3 regions of the Allobrachymonas sp. genome follow, and region 3 is predicted to be linked to each of the others. Evidence: predicted binding sites of a transcription regulator. Region 3 holds the regulator's gene; each other region holds the start of a gene.
What was found. Region 3 encodes sigma-54, which starts transcription at its own class of promoters, with help from an activator protein. Its sites were predicted from a motif close to TGGCANGNAANCTGCTTT; they were not measured.

Region 1 (4,154 bases), on a different contig from region 3:
CGGCGGAGGAGAGGTTGTCGGCGTTGAGAGTGGTTTCCATGATGGATGAATCAGGGGTTACGGGAGGTCTGCTGCGGCAGAGAAAAGGAGTGCCCGCGACCGCTACGGAACGCCGAGGCGCCCACAGGGGCACCTCCTGGTTCCGCGCGTCCGCGCCGTCTGTCCGTCCGGGCATGCGGACGGACGGACCGGATACTCAGGCCGGCACGGTGAGCGGCGTGAACTCGTTGGCCTGGAAGCCTTCCACGCGCTTCTTCCACGGATCGGGCAGATCCTTGAGAGCATAAAGCAGCCGTTCGTAGAGCGCCTTGCGGTTGGCCTCGTCGTCGAGCACCCTGGCCTTGGCGTAGTCCAGACCGACGCGTTCGAGCCAGTGCACGGTGCGCTCCAGATACCAGGCTTCCTCGCGGTAGAGCTGCAGGAAGGCGCCGGAATACTCCTTGACTTCCTCGGGCGTCTTCACCTTGACGAAGAACTGGGCCACCTCGGTCTTGATGCCGCCGTTGCCGCCGACATAGATTTCCCAGCCGCTGTCCACGGAGATCACGCCCACGTCCTTGATGCTGGCCTCTGCGCAGTTGCGGGGGCAGCCGGAGACGGCAAGCTTGACCTTGTGGGGGCTCCACATGTTGCCCAGCATGGTTTCGAGATCGATGCCCATCTGGGTGCTGTTCTGGGTGCCGAAGCGGCAGAACTCGCTGCCCACGCAGGTCTTGACCGTGCGGATGGACTTGCCGTAGGCATGGCCGGAAGACATGCCCAGATCGCGCCACATGGGCACGAGCTGTTCCTTGCGCACGCCCAGCAGGTCGATGCGCTGGCCGCCGGTGAGCTTGACCATGGGCACTTCGTACTTGTCGGCCACGTCGGCGATGCGGCGGAGCTGCTCAGGGCTGGTGACACCGCCCTTCATCTGCGGGATCACGCTGAAGGTACCGTCCTTCTGGATGTTGGCGTGCGCGCGCTCGTTGATGAAGCGGCTCTGCGGATCGTCCGTAGCCTCATGGGGCCAAGTGGACACGAGGTAGTAGTTGATGGCCGGGCGGCAGCTGGCACAGCCGTTGGGCGTGCGCCATTCCAGGAAGTCGTAGACCTGGCGGTGCGTGAGCAGCTTGTGCTCGCGGATGGCCATGCGCACTTCTTCGTGGGTGTGGCTGGTGCAGCCGCAGATGGGCTTGAGGCGGGGAGATTCCTCGTAGCTGCTGCCCAGGCAGTTCATGAGAATCTGCTCCACCAGACCGGAGCAGGACCCGCAGGAGCTGGCCGCCTTGGTGTGCTTCTTGACCTCGTCGATGGTGAACAGGCCCTTTTCCTTGATCGCCTTGACGATCGTGCCCTTGCACACGCCGTTGCAGCCGCAGACCTCGTCGGTATCGGCCATGGCAGCCGCACGGTTCTGGCCCTGGTGGCCGGTGTCGCCGAGGTTGGTCTCGCCAAAGATCATCTGCTCGCGCATGTCGGCGATGTCGCGCTGTTCGCGCAGGAGCTTGAAGTACCAGGCGCCGTCGGCCGTGTCTCCATACAGGCAGGCCCCGACCAACTTGTCGTCCTTGAGGACGAGCTTCTTGTACATGCCGCTGGCCGGGTCGGACAGCACGATCTCCTCCGTACCCTCTCCGCCCATGAAGTTTCCTGCCGAGAACAGGTCGATGCCCGTGACCTTGAGCTTGGTAGACAGCACCGAGCCCTTGTACTGCCCGATGCCGAAGTTGGCCAGGTGGTTGGCACAGACCTTGGCCTGCTCGAACAGCGGCGCCACGAGGCCGTAGGCCGTGCCACGGTGGTTGACGCACTCGCCCACGGCATAGATGCGCGGGTCATAGGTCTGCATGGTGTCGTTGACCACGATGCCGCGGTTGCAGTACAGCCCGGCCGCCTCGGCCACGGTCACATTGGGACGAATGCCCACGGCCATGACCACCAGATCGGCGGGCACGACCTCGCCGTCCTTGAAGCGCACGGCGGCCACGCGGCCAGATTCACCCGCCACGAGCTCGGCCGTCTGCTTCTGCAGCAGGAAGCGCAGACCCTTGTCCTCCAGCGACTTCTGCAGCAGGCGTGCGGCAGTCTCGTCGAGCTGGCGTTCCAGGAGCCAGGGCGCAATGTGCACCACGGTGACATCCATGCCACGCAGCTTGAGGCCGTTGGCCGCCTCCAGACCCAGCAGGCCGCCGCCGATCACGATCGCATGGCGATACACGCGGGCGGCCTCGATCATGGCCTCGGTGTCCTTGATGTCGCGGTAGCTGATGACCCCGGGCAGATCCGCGCCCGGCACGGGCAGGATGAAGGGATTGGAGCCGGTCGCGATCAGGAGACGGTCATACGGGAACTGGCGTCCGTCTTCGGTCTCCACGGTGCGGCGGCCGCGGTGGATGTGGGACACCTTGGTGTTGAGTTCGAGCTGGATGCCGTGGTCGGCATACCACTGCACCTGGTTGAGGATGATGTCCTCGACCTGCTGCTCTCCTGCCAGCACGGGCGACAGCAGGATGCGGTTGTAGTTGGGATAGGGTTCCTCGCCCAGGACAGTGATGTCGTACATGTCAGGCTCGAGTGCCAGCAGCTCTTCCACCGTGCGCATGCCGGCCATGCCATTGCCTATCAGTACCAGTCGCGGTTTCGCCATGTCAAAAATACCTTCACAGTTGATCCAGAGTGGTGCATTGCAGCCCGCCATTGCCACGGTGTGCTGCTGGGTAGACCAGTACAAGCAAATTCGATGCCAAAGATGCAGATGACGTGCATCTCCCTTCATGACAGACAGAGGAACGTGGAAGATTTCGGCCCCTGCGGGCCAGACAGACGGCGCTTGAGGTGGCGCTGGCGTGCCTCCGAACGCTCCCCGCCGCTGCGCAGCCCCCATGCCAGCGTCGGTGTCCCAGGCGCTCGGCATGCACCGAAGGGGAGATTCATGCACCATTTCGGATGGCGCGTGAACGCTTTCGCCTCGCCTTGTGCTGTGCCGTGCGAGCGAGCGCGCAAAAAAAGCTGCCTCCCCTGACCGGGGCGGCAGCCACGCCCTCCACGCGGAGGGCCACAGAGCAAGGGGAACGGTGCGCTGCTCAGATGCGCATGGGCATCACGACGTACTTGAAGCGGTCGTTGTCGGGAATGGTGAACAGGGCCGAGCTGTTGCCGTCCTGCAGGGCCACGGTGACCATTTCCTGACCCATGTTGCCCAGCACGTCCATGAGATAGGTGACGTTGAAGCCGATCTCGATCGGGTCGCCCTCGTAGTCCACGTCGAGCTCGTCCACGGCCTCTTCCTGCTCGGCATTGTTGCAGGCCACGCGCAGGGTGTTGTTTTCGAGGGTGAGGCGCACGCCCTTGAACTTGTCGCTCGTGAGAATGGCGATGCGCTGCAGCGTGCTCAGGAAGGGCTGGCGTCCCACGGTGAGGTGGTTGTGGTGGTCCTTGGGAATGACGCGGTTGTAGTCGGGGAACTTGCCCTCGACGAGCTTGGTGACGAACTCCATGCCGCCAAAGGTGAAGCGTGCCTGGTTGTTGGCGAACTGCATCTCGATGGCGCCGTCCGCGTCGCTCAGCAGGCGCTGAAGCTCCAGCACGGTCTTGCGCGGAAGGATCACTTCCTGCTTGGGCACCTCGGTTTCCAGCGTGGCGCTGCTGAAGGCCAGCCGGTGACCGTCGGTGGCCACGAGACTCAGGGTGTTGCCCTCGGCCACGAACAGGATGCCGTTGAGGTAGTAGCGGATGTCGTGCACCGCCATGGCAAAGGAGACCTGCGAGAGGAGCTGCTTGAGCGTCTTCTGGGGCACGCTGAATACGGGGCCGAAGTTGGCCGATTCCTGCACGAGCGGAAAGTCCTCGGCCGGCAGGGTCTGCAGCGTGAACTTGCTCTTGCCGCCCTTGAGGAGCAGCTTGCTGTCCTTGGTTTCGAGGGTGACGGTCTGGTCCGACGGCATGGTGCGCAGGATGTCGATGAGCTTGCGCGCACCCACGGTGGTGCTGAAGTCGCCCGGATCGCCGCCGAGCTCGGCCGTGGTGCGGATCTGGATTTCGAGGTCGCTCGTGATGAGCTGGAGCGTTTCGCCATGCTTGCGCAGGAGCACATTGGCCAGGATGGGCAGGGTGTGGCGCCGCTCCACGATGCCCGCAACCGATTGCAGGGCGTTCAAAACCTGGGCCTGGGG
Region 2 (4,154 bases), on a different contig from region 3:
GTGAATGGAATATTGCATGCGGATCATGCCTTGATTATAGGCAGTTGCAATGCCGGGCGGCGTGCAGCGGCTGCAGGATTGTTGCGTGGGCGCGAATCCTTGCCCCATTGGCATGCCTGTGCACACTGTGGAAGTTCAGGCGCCAGTGCTTCCGCACTGTCGGATGCGGCCGACCCGGCAGGTGGCGGAGCATTCCCCTACACTGTGCAGCCATGAAGATTTTGCTCGATGCTTTCTGGCGGGCGGTGGCGTACTGTCTGCACCCCCGCGTGATTGTGCTGTCCCTGCTGCCCCTCGTGCTGCTCATCGCTGTGGCACTGGCTTTTGCGCAGTGGGGATGGATGCCGGCGGTCGATGCCGTGCGCCAGGCCCTGGAGGGTACGGCGGTGCAGACGGTGATCGACCGTGCGGTGGAGTGGCTGCACATGCCGCAGCTCAAGGCGGTGGTGCCGGTGCTGACGGTGATCTTCGCCATCACGCCGCTGCTGGTGCTGGTCTCCCTGCTGGCCATCGCCTTTTTCATGACTCCCCCTCTGACGCGCATGGTGGCCGAGCGGCGTTTCCCGCTTCTGGAGCAGCGCCACGGAGGCTCCTTCTTCGGCAGTGTCGGATGGTCTCTGGGGCATACCGCGCTGGCGCTGGTGGCGTTGGGACTGAGCATTCCCCTGTGGTTCGTGCCCCCCCTGGTGCTGATCGTGCCGCCGCTCATCTGGGGCTGGCTCACCTATCGCGTCATGGCCTACGACACCCTGGCAGATTTTGCTTCCCGCGAGGAGCGGCGGGCCCTCATGCGCAGCCATCACGTGGAATTGCTGGTCATGGGCATCATTGTCGGACTGCTGGGGGCAGCGCCCGGGGTCGTGTGGAGTTCGGTGGCATTCTTTGCCGTAGCCTTTGTGCTGCTGGTGCCGGTGGCCGTGTGGATCTATGCGCTGGTCTTTGCCTTTTCCTCCCTGTGGTTTGCCCATTACTGCCTGGCGGTGCTGCAGCAGATGCGTCTTGCTGCCGATGCCGAGCAGGCAGCCAGAACCGCCGCAATGGACGTCATCGATGTGTCGGCGCGTACCATGGGAGAGGGAGAGCCCCCGCAAGGCAGGGGCCTCGTGTCGCGTCTTTGACCAGGCAGGGCTGTGGAATGCCTGCCGCCCTCTGCCAAACGGGAACTTTCATCGGGAGAAAACATGAATTCACCTGCATCCGCAATATCGACTGAATCCCTTCAGACCGGCTCCTTGCCAGAGGGAGTGGTTCCGCCTGCTCCCCATGCCTCGATGCCCACTTTCGGGCTGCTGGTCCTGGGGGACGAGCTGCTGTCGGGCCGGCGTGCCGACAAGCATGTGCCCAAGGCCATCGAGCTGCTGGGCGCGCGGGGCCTGGCACTGTCCTATGTGCACATGATCGGGGACGACCGTGCACGCATCGCCGATCAGCTGCGGCGGTCATTTGCCAGTGGCGATGTGGTGTTCAGCTGTGGGGGCATTGGCGCCACCCCGGATGACCACACGCGGCAGGCTGCGGCAGAAGCACTGGGCGTTCCGCTCGCCATGCACCCGGCTGCCCGGGCGCAGATCCTGGCGCGCATGCGCGACGTGGCCAGCGAAAAGGGCGAACCTTTCGACGAAGAGCGTGCCGACAATCTCCAGCGTCTCCAGATGGCCATGTTCCCAGAGGGGGCCAGCATCATTCCCAATCCCTACAACCGCATTGCCGGGTTTTCGGTCGGACATGTGCACTTCATGCCGGGTTTCCCGGTCATGGCGTGGCCCATGATGGAATGGGTGCTCGACACGTTCTATGCACGCTGGTTCGAAAGGCGCCATTGGGTGGAACGTTCCATCATCGTGCGCAAGGCCTACGAGGCGGCCCTGACTCCCCTGATGGAGCGGCTGGAGGCCGCCTATCCCGGCATCAAGGTCTTCAGTCTGCCGAGCGTGGATCACCCCGTATATGGCCCGCACATCGATCTGGGGGTCAAGGGAGGGGATCAGCAGGCGGTGGATGCGGCCTTTGAGGACATGGTGCGCAGCCTTGGCGCCATGGGATGTGATCTGGGCCCCGAATTGCGCCGATGATTTGCACCTGTTTGGTGCAAATGCCTTTTTGTGGTGCCTTCCGGTTGCTGTATTCAGAGGGAATCGCGTGGGCGAACCCTTCCGTTTTTTTGCGGCCGGTCAACCCGGAGGCAGGAAAAAACCGCAACACAAGGCACAATAGCAGGTGGACGAAATGACCGTAAAGGCGGTTCCCCTTCGAGTCCCCGGCGGGGTATCGGAGTGCACGGAGCATCCTGTGTACATTCCTGTCTCATGGTACGTTGGCACGTTTTGTGCATGCCCGTTGCGCCGCAGGCCGCCATGAAGTTGGTTTTCTGAATAATTGTGTAACCCTCTTGAGGAGATTCCAGATGGCAAAAACCGTCGCTGAAGTGATGAGCATGGTGAAGGAGAACGAGGTCAAGTTTGTCGACTTCCGCTTCACCGACACCCGTGGCAAGGAGCAGCACGTGACCGTGCCCATCTCCGCCTTTGACGAGGGCAAGTTCTCCGAAGGCCACGCGTTCGACGGTTCCTCCGTCGCAGGCTGGAAGGGCATCGAAGCATCCGACATGCTGCTCATGCCCGATGCAGAAACTGCGGTGGTCGATCCCTTCTTCGAGGAAACGACGCTGGTGCTGACCTGCGACGTGCTCGAACCGGGCGACGGCAAGGCCTATGACCGCGATCCCCGCTCCATCGCCAAGCGCGCTGAAGCGTACCTCAAGGCTTCCGGCCTGGGCGATGCCGCCTACTTCGGACCTGAACCCGAATTCTTCATCTTCGATGGCGTGCGCTTCAGTACCGAAATGGGCCGCACCATGTACGAAATCGACGAATACGAGGCTCCCTGGAACAGCGGCCGCGACTTCGACGGCGGCAACAAGGGCCACCGTCCCACCATCAAGGGCGGCTACTTCCCCGTTCCCCCCGTCGACAGCACGCAGGACATGCGCGCCGAGATGGTCATGATCCTCGAATCCCTGGGCATTCCGGTCGAAGTGTTCCACCATGAAGTGGCGGGCGCAGGCCAGAACGAGATCGGTACCAAGTTCAGCACGCTGGTGCAGCGCGCCGACTGGACCCAGCTCCAGAAGTATGTGGTGTGGAACGTGGCCAACGCCTATGGCAAGACCGCAACCTTCATGCCCAAGCCCTATGCAGGTGACAACGGCAGCGGCATGCACGTGCACCAGTCCGTCTGGAAGGATGGCAAGAACCTGTTCGCAGGCAACGGCTATGCAGGCCTGTCCGATTTCGCCATCTACTACATCGGCGGCATCATCAAGCACGCACGCGCCCTGAACGCCATCACCAACCCCTCCACCAACAGCTACAAGCGTCTGGTGCCGCACTTCGAGGCTCCCGTGAAGCTGGCTTACTCCAGCCGCAACCGCTCTGCCTCCATCCGCATCCCGCACGTGATGAGCGACAAGGCACGTCGCGTCGAAGCCCGTTTCCCCGACCCGATGATGAACCCCTACCTGGGCTTTGCTGCCCTGCTGATGGCCGGTCTGGATGGCGTGGAAAACAAGATCCATCCCGGAGAGGCTGCCACCAAGGATCTGTACCATCTGCCGCCCGAAGAGGACAAGCTGGTGCCGACCGTGTGCCACAGCCTGGATCAGGCCCTCGAAGAGCTGGACAAGGACCGTGCATTCCTGACCAAGGGCGGCGTCTTCACCGACAGCATGCTCGACGCCTACATCGAGCTCAAGATGAGCGAAGTGAACAAGCTGCGCATTCAGCCGCACCCGGTTGAGTTCGAAATGTACTACTCGCTGTAAGCCGGTGGTATTCGCAAAAAAGCGGCGCAAGCCGCTTTTTTGTTGCCCGAAATGTAAAACCTGGACAGTGTCTCTTGGTTTTTCTTTGTAACTGTCAGATACTCATGTCACCACTGGTCAGTCGATGGGTGGTGTGCGTTGTCCATCTGGTCATTGACGGAAGTCGAGAGAGTCAAGCATGAAGAAACTGGGATTGCTCTTGTCGTTGGGAGTGCTGGGCGTGGGAGCCGTGCTGCCTGCCCAGGCACAGAGCCGTATCTATCGGTGTGGCAACGAATACACCAACAGTGCCGAGCGCATCCGTCAGGGGGGATGTGTAGCCCTGCGTGGCGGC
Region 3 (4,154 bases):
GGGTGCAGCGCTGCAGGGTGAAGGTTTTGAGCACACCGGCATCCATGGCCACCAGGTACCAGATGCCGTGCTGGTTGACGAGGCGGTAGGGGGCAATGGTGCGGGCCTTGTCTGCGTAGACGATGTGGCACTGCAGGCGGTCACGGATGGCGTCGTCGAGGGTCTGGAAGGCGCGGTTGCTGGCGCGCTCGTGCTCGTAGGCTGGGCCCTTGACCAGGTAGCTGCGGGCGCGGTCTCCGTCGAGCAGGGGGAGCAGGAACCGGGTGCCGTGCTCGGGGAACAGGCCGTCGGAGCCGAGCAGCGTGACGAGTGCCTGCAGGTGGCGGGGCTCGATGCGGCAGCCAAAGCCGGGGGCCAGCTCGTAGAGGCCGTCTTCGCGCAGGCGGATGATGTCGCCGAGGCGCTGGAGGTCGCGGTAGATGGTGCGCTCGGTGACGCCGAATTCGACGGCGAGGATCTGCCGGTCGAGCGCCTGCCGCTGGTAGAGCCGCTCCAGCATGATGCCGAGGCGGCGGGCCAGTTGCTCGTTGTCTGCCATGAGTCGTGCTCCCTGAGAGTGTCTGTCCCTCTGCTCCGGGCCAAGGCGCCTCTCTGGTTCGGTGGCGAGGCATGGATGGGGGGACGGGTGCACCGAGTATAGAAAGCGTCCCTGACAGGTGGTGTCAGCGAGCAGGCAGGACGTGCCTGCACAGGGGGTGCTGCCGCTCCGGCTGCCCGGCGACGGGAGGTTTTTGCAGCGGTGATGGTGAGAGTGGCGAAGTGAGTGGATGAATGTTCTGCGGGGACCATGTGTTCCCGCATGTGCTCCCCGATATACACGACTCATCCTTCAGGCAGTCCGGGAGTTCACCGTGGAGGGCTCTTTCAAGGGCATCGCGCAGGAGGGGCTGGTGGCCCTTGCCGCGCACAGGGGCAGCGATCTGGTCTGGTCGCCCTCTGGCGCGAGAGTCGGATGGCCATGCGCTGCAGCGCCGGGCGCCTGGGCCTGATGGCTTTGGGGCACCCCATTCCACACCCCGTTCCATGCAGATGCGACGCCTCCCTACCCCAGCACCTTGCGCAGATGGGCTGGGGGGATGCGCAGGGCTTCGCGGTATTTGGCTACGGTGCGGCGGGCGCACTGGACGCCGCGTTCCTGGAGGAGTTCGCAGAGGCGGTTGTCGCTGAGGGGCTTGGCGGGGGGTTCGTCGGCGATGAGTTTCCCGATCATGGCGCGCACGGCGGTGCTGCTGGTGGTGCTGCCGTCTTCGCTGGCGAGGCCCGAGGCGAAGAAGTACTTGAGCTCGAAGGTGCCCCAGGGGGTGCTCATGTATTTGGCGCTGGTGACGCGGCTGACGGTGGATTCGTGCAGGCCGAGTTCGTCGGCGATTTCGCGCAGGACGAGGGGTTCCATGGCCAGTACGCCCTGCTCGAAGAAGCGGTGCTGGCGCTCGACGATGGCGGTGCTCACGCGCAGGATGGTGTCGAAGCGCTGCTGGATGCTCTTGACCATCCAGCGGGCTTCCTGCAGGCGCTGCTGCAGGGCCTGGATGCCTTCGCCCTTGTGGTGGCGCAGGGCGCTGGCGTACATCTCCTGCACGCGCACGCGGGGCATGACGGCGGGGTTGAGCTGCACGCTCCAGGGGCGGCTGGCGGCGTCGCGGCCCTGGTTGGCGCGCACGAGCACGTCGGGGATGACGATGTTGCGCTCGGTCTGGGCAAAGGCGCGGCCGGGCTTGGGTTCGAGGGTGGCGATGAGCTGCATGGCGCTGCGCAGGTGCGCGGCCGAATAGGGCAGCAGCTTGCCGAGGCCGCGCACGTCGCGCCGGGCAAGGTAGTCGAGCGGCTGGCGGCAGACGTCGAGGGCGACTTCGCGCGCGAGCAGGCGGGGGGTGTCGGCGTCGGGGATGTCGAGGGCACGCAGCTGGAGCTGCAGGCATTCGGCCAGGTCGCGCGCGCCGACGCCGACGGGGTCGAGCGACTGAAGCAGGCGCAGGGCCATGGTGAGGTGGTGGAGGAGTTCGGCGTGCTCCTCGGCGTCGCGTTCGGGGTCGCCGGTGGGGTTGCGCTCCTGCAGGCTCTGGGCGAGTTCGCCGAGGGTGTCTTCGAGGTAACCGTCGTCGTCGAGGGATTCGATGAGGAAGTACAGCGCGGCCTGTTCGCTGGTATCGAGGCGCAGGGCCAGGGCCTGGCGGTGCAGGCAGTCCTGCAGGCTTTCGTGGCAGCCGGCGCGCTCGATGGCGGAGGGCTCGTCCTCGTCGTCGTCATGGCTGCTGCCGGCGCTGCTCACGCGCAGGCTGTCCCAGTCGTCGTCACCATCGCTGCTGCTGGAGAGGACTTCGTCGTCGCCCGAGGTGGCAGGGCTGTCGTCGCGGGTGGAGCCGGCGCTCCAGTCGTCGGTCTGGGCGTTGGCGAGGTCGGTGTGGTCGGGGGCGTCGCTGGAGAGGACTTCGCTGGTGTCGGGGGCGTCGGCGCCTTCGGGGTCGTCGTAGCCGCCTTCGGCTGTGGCGCCCATGCCGTCGTCACTGCCTGCCTCTGCGCTGGGGCCGGTGGTGGCATCGACATCGCCGGATGCGTGGCCAGCAGCGTCGGGCTCTGACTCGGAGGCTGCCGCGTCCTCGGCGCTGGTGTCCTGCTCCAGGAAGGGGTTGTCGGCCAGCATCTGGTCGATCTCCTGCTGCATGTCGAGCGTGGAGATCTGCAGCAGGCGGATGGACTGCTGGAGTTGCGGCGTGAGGGAGAGGTTCTGCGCAGTGCGCAGCTGCAGTCCTGCTTTCATGGCACGGAGGGCGGCTTCGGAAGGTACAGCGGGAAGCGGCTCATGGACGGAGTCCGCTCACATGCGGAAGTGTTCGCCGAGGTAGACACGGCGCACTTCGGCGTTGGAGACGATCTGCTCGGGCGTGCCCGAGGCGAGCACGGCCCCTTCGCTGATGATGTAGGCGTGGTCGCAGATGCCCAGGGTTTCGCGCACGTTATGGTCGGTGATGAGCACGCCGATGCCGCGCGCCTTGAGGAAGGCGATGATCTTCTGGATTTCGATGACGGCGATGGGGTCGATGCCGGCGAAGGGCTCGTCGAGCAGGATGAAGCGCGGCTGGCTGGCAAGGGCACGGGCGATTTCGACCCGGCGGCGCTCGCCCCCGGAGAGTGCGAGCGCGGGGGTGTCGCGCAGGTGGGTGATGTGCAGGTCGGCGAGCAGGGCATCGAGCTGGGTGTCGATGGTGGCGCGGTCGAGCGGCTTACCGTGGGCATCGACCTGGAGCTCCAGCACGGCGCGGATGTTGTCCTCGACGTTGAGCTTGCGGAAGATGGAGGCTTCCTGCGGCAGGTAGCTCAGGCCCATGCGTGAGCGGCGGTGGATGGGCAGGTCCTCGACGGGCTGGCCATCGATGGAGATGGCGCCGCCGTCGGCCCGGATGAGGCCGACGATCATGTAGAAGGATGTGGTCTTGCCGGCTCCGTTGGGGCCGAGCAGGCCCACGACTTCGCCCTTGCGCACGCTCAGGGACACGTCCTTGACGACGCGGCGGCGGCCATAGGCCTTCTGGAGATGGCGCACGCACAGTTCGCTGCCGTCGGCAGGCGGACGGCCCTGGCTGCCGCCCTCGCAGCGGAGGTCGGCGGCCGGGGCAGATACGGGAGCGGCATCGCTCATGGGCGGCCTCCGATGGTGGCGCTGGAGCGCAGGGTGGTGACGGGAGCCGACGCGGCGCGCGCCCCCTTGCTGGCGGCCCGGGTGGCGGGCATGGGCAGGGCGGATTTGCCGCCGCTCTGCCCCACGGGATTGATGACGGCGCGCACCCGGCCGGCCGGCACGGCCCCTGCGGCAGCGCCCCCGGCGCCGGTGGAGGGGCCGCCGGCCACGTTGTAGACCTCGGTGAGGTCGTTGTAGACGATGGTGTCGCCACGGACTTCGTCGGCGAGCTGGGTGCCCACGAGGCGGCGCATGCGGGCGTTGCCGGTGAGGCGCGCGATCTGGGTTCTGTCGTCCCGCTCGATGCGGTTGGCCTCGCCCTCGATGTACTCGTTGAGTCCCTCGCGCTTCTGGCGCATGAAGGCCTGGTGGCCCGCGCTGCCTTCGGCGTACATGAACTGGTTGCCCTGCGGATCCTGGCGCACCTCGACCTTGTCGGCACGCAGCACAATGGTGCCCTTGGTGGCCACGACCCGCC

Region 1: the regulator sigma-54 is predicted to act here: its motif matches at 2,711-2,728, upstream of nirB (nitrite reductase large subunit NirB).
Region 2: the regulator sigma-54 is predicted to act here: its motif matches at 2,316-2,333, upstream of glnA (type I glutamate--ammonia ligase).

Annotation. Positions count from the first base shown of each region.
Region 1 covers NZ_JAYRLV010000003.1:210,653-214,806, forward strand. Annotated here, with positions in the region: gene nirD (nitrite reductase small subunit NirD) at 1-40, opposite strand, end outside; gene nirB (nitrite reductase large subunit NirB) at 197-2,629, opposite strand; gene dnaN (DNA polymerase III subunit beta) at 3,066-4,154, opposite strand, start outside.
Region 2 covers NZ_JAYRLV010000007.1:10,421-14,574, reverse strand. Annotated here, with positions in the region: gene ACE3P9_RS07040 (EI24 domain-containing protein) at 213-1,118, shown strand; gene ACE3P9_RS07035 (competence/damage-inducible protein A) at 1,272-2,072, shown strand; gene glnA (type I glutamate--ammonia ligase) at 2,405-3,820, shown strand; gene ACE3P9_RS07025 (hypothetical protein) at 3,999-4,154, shown strand, end outside.
Region 3 covers NZ_JAYRLV010000002.1:96,733-100,886, forward strand. Annotated here, with positions in the region: gene ACE3P9_RS02950 (helix-turn-helix transcriptional regulator) at 1-538, opposite strand, end outside; gene rpoN (RNA polymerase factor sigma-54) at 1,043-2,758, opposite strand; gene lptB (LPS export ABC transporter ATP-binding protein) at 2,816-3,637, opposite strand; gene lptA (lipopolysaccharide transport periplasmic protein LptA) at 3,634-4,154, opposite strand, start outside.